Regions from separate parts of the Streptomyces sp. 63XJN7_1_ISO-PGPR-S23-121 genome, predicted to be linked through region 2. Evidence: riboswitches for the same ligand, from Rfam matches in the RefSeq annotation. Region 2 holds a riboswitch; the other holds the start of a gene.
The links. Region 2 has a riboswitch for glycine ahead of gcvP (aminomethyl-transferring glycine dehydrogenase). Riboswitches for the same ligand answer to the same signal wherever they lie in the genome.

Region 1: it holds a riboswitch for glycine, as region 2 does, so the genes downstream of both, gcvT (glycine cleavage system aminomethyltransferase GcvT) here and gcvP (aminomethyl-transferring glycine dehydrogenase) in region 2, are expected to answer to the same signal.

What each region holds. Positions count from the first base shown of each region.
Region 1 covers NZ_CM149653.1:1,463,178-1,466,572, forward strand. The annotation lists gene glyA (serine hydroxymethyltransferase) at 1-377, opposite strand, end outside; gene gcvH (glycine cleavage system protein GcvH) at 392-769, opposite strand; gene gcvT (glycine cleavage system aminomethyltransferase GcvT) at 882-2,015, opposite strand; glycine riboswitch at 2,059-2,175, opposite strand; glycine riboswitch at 2,176-2,270, opposite strand; gene AC0VYN_RS06820 (AAA family ATPase) at 2,450-3,133, shown strand; gene AC0VYN_RS06825 (enhanced serine sensitivity protein SseB) at 3,215-3,395, shown strand, end outside.
Region 2 covers NZ_CM149653.1:5,303,530-5,306,924, forward strand. The annotation lists gene gcvP (aminomethyl-transferring glycine dehydrogenase) at 1-1,933, opposite strand, end outside; glycine riboswitch at 2,107-2,202, opposite strand; gene AC0VYN_RS23560 (PRC-barrel domain-containing protein) at 2,349-2,726, shown strand; gene AC0VYN_RS23565 (DNA polymerase IV) at 2,809-3,395, opposite strand, start outside.

The DNA of each region.
Region 1 (3,395 bases), 3.8 Mb from region 2:
TGCCCGCCGTGGGCGAGGTTCAGACCCATGATCGTGTCGCCCGGCTTGAGCAGCGCGAACATCGCCGCCGCGTTGGCCTGGGCGCCCGAGTGCGGCTGCACGTTGGCGTGCTCGGCACCGAACAGTGCCTTGACCCGGTCGATGGCGATCTGCTCGACCACGTCGACGTGCTCGCAGCCGCCGTAGTAGCGGCGGCCCGGGTAGCCCTCGGCGTACTTGTTGGTGAGGACCGAGCCCTGTGCCTCCATGACCGCGACCGGCGCGAAGTTCTCGGAGGCGATCATCTCGAGGGTGGACTGCTGGCGGTCCAGCTCGGCGTCGACGGCGGCGGCGACGTCGGGGTCGAGCTCGTGCAGGGGGGTGTTCAGAAGCGACATGCGTCCGTGTCTCCTCAGGCGCCGGCGAACTCGGTGTACTCGTCGGCGGAGAGCAGGTCGCCCGGCTCCTCGCTGACGCGCACCTTGAACAGCCAGCCGCCCTCGAAGGGGGCCGAGTTCACCAGCGACGGGTCGCCGACGACGTCGTCGTTGACCTCGGTGACCTCGCCGGAGACGGGGGAGTACAGATCGGAGACCGACTTGGTCGACTCCAGTTCGCCGCAGGTCTCGCCCGCGGCCACGGTGGCGCCGACCTCGGGGAGCTGGACGAAGACGACGTCACCGAGCGCGTTGGCCGCGTGCTCCGTGATGCCGACCGTCGAGACGCCGTCGTCGGCGGCCGACAGCCACTCGTGCTCCTTGCTGTAACGCAGCTGCTGGGGGTTGCTCATGGCCTGAATTCTCCTGTACGCGGGGGAGTGGTGTGACGGGGGACTGCGGAACCTGCTGATGGGAGGCGCCGGACACGCACGGGGGCGGCGAAGCGCCCCGCCCGCCCGGTGTCTACTTCTGGCGCTTGTAGAACGGCAGCGCCACGACCTCGTACGGCTCGTGGGTGCCCCGGATGTCCACGCCGACGCCGGCGGTGCCCGGAGCGGCGTGCGCCGCGTCGACGTACGCCATGGCGATCGGCCTGCCCAGCGTGGGGGAGGGAGCGCCGGAGGTGACCTCGCCGACCACCTCGCCGCCGGCGACGACCGCGTACCCGGCGCGCGGGACCCGGCGGCCCTCGGCGACCAGGCCGACCAGGACGCGGGGCGGGTTCGTCTCGGCCCGCGAGGCGGCCTCCCGGAGCGCGGCCCGGCCCACGAAGTCGCCCTCCTTCTCGAACTTCACCACCCGGCCGAGGCCGGCGTCGAAGGGCGTCAGCGCGGTCGTCAGCTCGTGCCCGTACAGCGGCATGCCCGCCTCCAGGCGGAGCGTGTCCCGGCAGGACAGGCCGCACGGGGCCAGCCCGGCGCCCTCGCCCGCCTTGGTCAGCGCCTGCCACAGTTCCACGGCGTGCTCCGGCTTCACGAACAGCTCGAAGCCGTCCTCGCCGGTGTAACCGGTGCGCGCGATGAGCGCCGGCACGCCGGCGACCGTGCCCGGCAGGCCCGCGTAGTACTTCAGGCCGTCCAGGTCGGCGTCGGTGAGCGAGGCCAGGATGCCCGGGGACTCGGGCCCCTGCACGGCCAGCAGCGCGTAGGCGTCGCGGTCGTCGCGGACCTCGGCGTCGAAGCCGGCCGCCCGCTCGGTGAGCGCGTCCAGCACCACCTGGGCGTTGGAGGCGTTGGCGACGACCAGGTACTCGCGGGGCGCGGCCTCGGACTCGCCCAGGCGGTAGACGATCAGGTCGTCCAGGATGCCGCCGTCCTCGCGGCAGATCATGGTGTAGCGGGCCCGGCCCGGCTTCACGGTGCCGATGTTCCCGACCAGCGCGTGGTTCAGCAGGTCGGCGGCCTGCGGGCCGGTGACCGTGATCTCACCCATGTGGGAGAGGTCGAAGAGCCCGGCCCGGGTGCGCACCGCCACGTGCTCGTCGCGCTCGGAGCCGTAGCGCAGGGGCATGTCCCAGCCGGCGAAGTCGGTCATCGTCGCGCCCAGCGCGCGATGCGTGGCATCGAGCGCGGTACGGCGCAGTTCGGTACTGCTCATCGGTCGTTCGTCTCCCAGGACAGGACTGGACGGGCGAGGGCGGTCCTCCCCATCTGTCATCGGAACCTGAGAGGTTCGCCATGACCACCGGAGTGCGGCGATCAGGACTTGCACCTTGGGTGGGGCAGCCGTCGGTCGGCGGCCCGCTTTTCAGATGTGCCTCGCCCGCGCGGTAACGGGGCCTGAGAGATTCAAGGGAGGGACTTGCTCCTTCGGCGCCCCGGCGAAGGCCGGGGACTCTCCCGCGCGGATTCAAACGGCCGGTATGCAGTTGGCGCCGCCATCATTGCACGCCGGGCCCGTTCGTGGCAGACCGTGATCTGTAACCGGCTTGTGGCAGTAAGCGCACGAAAACGCGAGACCGCCGCATTACCTTCTCTTTACACTCGACGGGGACGGGAACTCGTGAACCGCCCCAGGGGAGGACGATCACGGTGAACAGGACCACGGCGTACGCAACGACCTCGGGCATCGCGCTGCCGAAGCGGCCCACCCCGGCCGGGGCGGCATGCGCCGCACCCGCCGCACCCGCCGCACCCGCCGCACCCGTCGTCCGCGATCTGCGCGACCGCGACGGCCGCAGCCCGCACGCCCTGCTCTTCGGGCCCCGGGACGTGGTGGTGATCACCGGCCTGCCCGGCAGCGGCAAGTCCACCCTCATGCGGCGCACGGTGCGCGGCCTGCGCATCGACTCGCAGGACACCCGGGACCACTGGGACCGCCGCATGCCGCGCCTCCTCCCGTACGCCCTCTACCGGCCCCTCGTCCGCCTCGCCCACTACGCCGGGCTGCGCCGCGCCCTGCGCTCCGGCGAGGGCGTCGTCGTGCACGACTGCGGCACGCAGGCCTGGGTGCGCGGCTGGCTGGCCCGCGAGGCGCGCCGTCGCGGCGGCACCCTGCACCTGCTGGTCCTCGACGTCGGCGCCGACGACGCCCTGGCCGGCCAGCGCGAGCGGGGCCGGGGCGTGTCGCGGTACGCGTTCCTGCGGCACCGCGCGGCCACCCGGCGCCTGCTGGCCGCCGTGACCGGGGCCACCCTGCCCGCCGGGTGCGCCTCGGCGGTCCTCCTCGACCGGGCGGCGGCGGACACGCTGCACCGGATCGCCTTCACCGGCTGAGGTGACGCACCGTGGGCCGGTGGGGCCGAACGGGTTAGCCTTTTCAGCCACAGCAGCGGTACCCAGGCAGGCGGTAGGCAGATGGACTTCCCAGCGGACTTCCCGGCGGACCTCTCACCGGAGTTCCCGGCGCGGCCGCATCCCCACCCGCACGGCGGATGGCCCGGCAACGAGCTGGAGGAGGTGCTGTCGGCCTCCCTCGGCGTGCCGGGCGCCGGCGGCCGGATCACGGAGGTGCTCGGCCGCAGCTTCGTCTGGGTCC
Region 2 (3,395 bases):
CGCGGTGCTTCTCGATCTTGGCGCGCAGGTCCTCGACGTCGATCTCGCCGTCCTCGGCGGTCCTGACGACGACGACCTTCATGCCGGCCATGACGGCGCTCGCCGCGTTGGTGCCGTGCGCGGAGGACGGGATGAGGCAGACGGTGCGCTGGTCGTCGCCGTTGGCGCGGTGGTAGCCGCGGACGGCGAGCAGTCCGGCGAACTCGCCCTGCGACCCGGCGTTCGGCTGGAGCGACACCTTGTCGTACCCGGTGACCTCGGCGAGGCGTTCCTCGAGCTCGCGGATGAGGGTGAGGTAGCCCTGCGCCTGCTCGGCGGGCGCGAAGGGGTGCAGCTGCCCGAACTCGGACCAGGTGACCGGCTCCATCTCTGTGGTCGCGTTGAGCTTCATGGTGCAGGAGCCCAGCGGGATCATGCCGCGGTCCAGCGCGTAGTCGCGGTCGGCGAGGCGGCGCAGGTAGCGCAGCATCGCGGTCTCGGAGCGGTGCGCGTGGAAGACGGGGTGGGTCAGGAAGTCGTCGGTGCGCAGACGCGCCTCGGGCAGGGCGTCCCCGGCGCTCGCGTCCAGGGCCGCCACGTCGCCCTCGACGCCGAACGCGTTCCACACGCCGCCGACCTGGGCGCGCGTGGTGGTCTCGTCGCAGGCGAACGACACGTGGTCGGCGTCGACGAGGCGCAGGTTGATGCCGTTCTCGCGGGCGGCGTGCACGATCTCGCCGGCCCGGCCGGGCACCCGCGCGGTGACCGTGTCGAAGTAGGCACCGTGCACGATCTCGACGCCGCCGGCCGCCAGACCCGCGGCGGTGACCGAGGCGTACCGGTGGGTGCGGCGCGCGATGGCCCGCAGCCCGTCCGGCCCGTGGTACACGGCGTACATGCCGGCCATGACGGCGAGCAGCACCTGCGCGGTGCAGATGTTGCTGGTCGCCTTCTCGCGGCGGATGTGCTGCTCGCGGGTCTGCAGGGCGAGGCGGTATGCCTTGTTGCCGTCGGCGTCCACGGACACGCCCACGAGGCGGCCGGGCAGGCTGCGCGCGAACTTCTCGTGGACGGCCATGTAACCGGCGTGCGGTCCGCCGAAGCCCATCGGCACACCGAAGCGCTGGGTGGTGCCGACGGCGATGTCCGCGCCCAGCTCGCCGGGCGAGGTGAGCAGCGTGAGGGCGAGCAGGTCGGCGGCGACGGTGACGAGGGCGCCGAGCTCGTGCGCCCGGTCGACGACCGGCTTGATGTCGCGGACGGCACCGGAGGCACCCGGGTACTGGATCAGGACGCCGTTGATCTCCCGCTCGGCGACCTCGGCGGGGATGCCGTCGCTCAGGTCGGCGACGACGACCTCGACGCCGGTCGGCTCGGCGCGCGTCCGGATCACGGCGATGGTCTGCGGCAGCGCGTCCGCGTCGACCAGGAAGAGGCCCTTCTTGTTCTTGCCCATGCGCCGGGACAGGGCCATCGCCTCGGCGGCGGCGGTGCCCTCGTCGAGCAGCGAGGCGCCGGAGGTCGGCAGGCCGGTGAGGTCGGCGACCATGGTCTGGAAGTTCAGCAGGGCCTCCAGGCGGCCCTGGGAGATCTCCGGCTGGTAGGGCGTGTACGCGGTGTACCAGGCCGGGTTCTCCATGACGTTGCGCAGGATGACCGGCGGGGTGAAGGTGCCGTAGTAGCCCAGGCCGATCATGGAGTCCAGGACCTGGTTGCGGTCGGCCAGCGAGCGCAGCTCGGCCAGTACCTCGGCCTCGGAACGGGCGCCGGGCAGGTCCAGCGCGTCGGCGTTCTTGATCACATCCGGTACCGCGGCGGCCGTCAGCTCGTCGAGCGAGCCGTAGCCGACCTGCGCGAGCATCTTGGCCCGGGCCTCGTGGTCGGGGCCGATGTGGCGCTGCTCGAAGGGTGCTGCCTGTTCGAGCTCGGAGAGCGGAATGCGAGGGGCTGTCATTGCGGAGGCCTCCTGGTCTGACGACCTTCGAGGGGCACCACGGCGCGGGTGCCCGGACGGCCTCCCCCTCTGTCATCTCGACCTGAGAGCTTCACCGGGCCGCCCGAGGGCTGCCGGCTTTCACCGTCGGTGAGAGCGGAGGCCGCGGCACCCGCTCTGCTTTCCAGAGTGACCTCGTCCGTGCGGTACGTGGGCCTGAGAGATTCCGGGGAGGATTTGCTCCTTCGGCGCCTCCGATGATGTCTGGAGGACTCTCCCGCACGGGGTCAGCAGCCGTCTGCCAGCCTACCAGCGAGGCGGACGCACAGGTCTTCGAGTGACTGAGCGCACCTTCGAGTGGCCGCTCGCCCCAAAGTGGCTTTTTGTTGTACTGACGCATGATTCGCCGGATGGTGTGCGACCAAGTGGAGGGCCCGTGCGTACCGAGATCGATCCGCGCAGTCTGATAGGCCGCAAGGCGTTCGACCGCAAAGGCACCAGGATCGGCACCGTCGACGAGGTCTACCTCGACGATGCCACCGGCGTCCCCGAGTGGGCCGCCATCCGCACCGGGCTGTTCAGCAGGGACGCTTTCGTGCCGCTCGAGCCCAGCGAGCTGGTCGAGGGAACGCTGCACGTGCCCTTCGACCGGTCCCTGATCAAGGAGGCCCCCGACTTCGGCGTCGGCCGCCATCTCTCACCGGAACAGGAGCTCCAGCTCTACCACCACTACGGGCTCGACGTGGCCGCCGCGCCTCCGCTCCCCGACCACGACTTCGGCAAGCTGGCCGGCACGGGCAACGAGGAGGGCTGAGCCACCTGCCTCCGGCGCCGGCCGCGCCCCGGCCGCGGGGCACGGCGTCCCCGGGCGTCCTCCACGCGCACCGCTCCGCAGGTCACGGCGCCGCGCCGGCGACACCCCGGCCGGACACCTCCCCCGCCGGCGGGACTGCCGGACCCGGGGCGGTGGCGCCGGACGCCGCCGGGTCCGCGGCCCCCTCCCCGGCGGCGTCCGGCGTCCCCCCGTCCTCCCCCGGGCCGGGCGGCGGGGACGCGACCAGCGGCAGCGGCTCGGCCGGTGTCAGGCGGGGATCGTCGACGGGGAAGGTGCGCACCCGGCCTGGTACGGAGTACGGCGTCTCGAAGCGCACCGTGACCCGCCCCAGGCCACTGCCCTGCACCCACCCGTGCCCGAGCTCCGTGTGCCGCACGTCGTGACCCGAGGGCCAGTGACGCTCGGCGGGGGCCTGCCGGTGCTCCTGAGCGGGCTCCTCGCGCGGCGCCTCCGGGAGTTCCTCGGCCCGCTCGCCCGCCGCCTGCGCGAACAGGTCCTCCTGCGTGTAGTCGGCGAGGCCGCTGACGCCGACCCCGAGCAGCCGTACACCGCCCGTGGTGTCCACGGAGTCCAGCAGCCGGGCCGCCGCCTCCCGCACCACCGCCGGGTCGTCCGTGGGCCCGCGCAGGGTCTCCGAGCGCGTCAGCG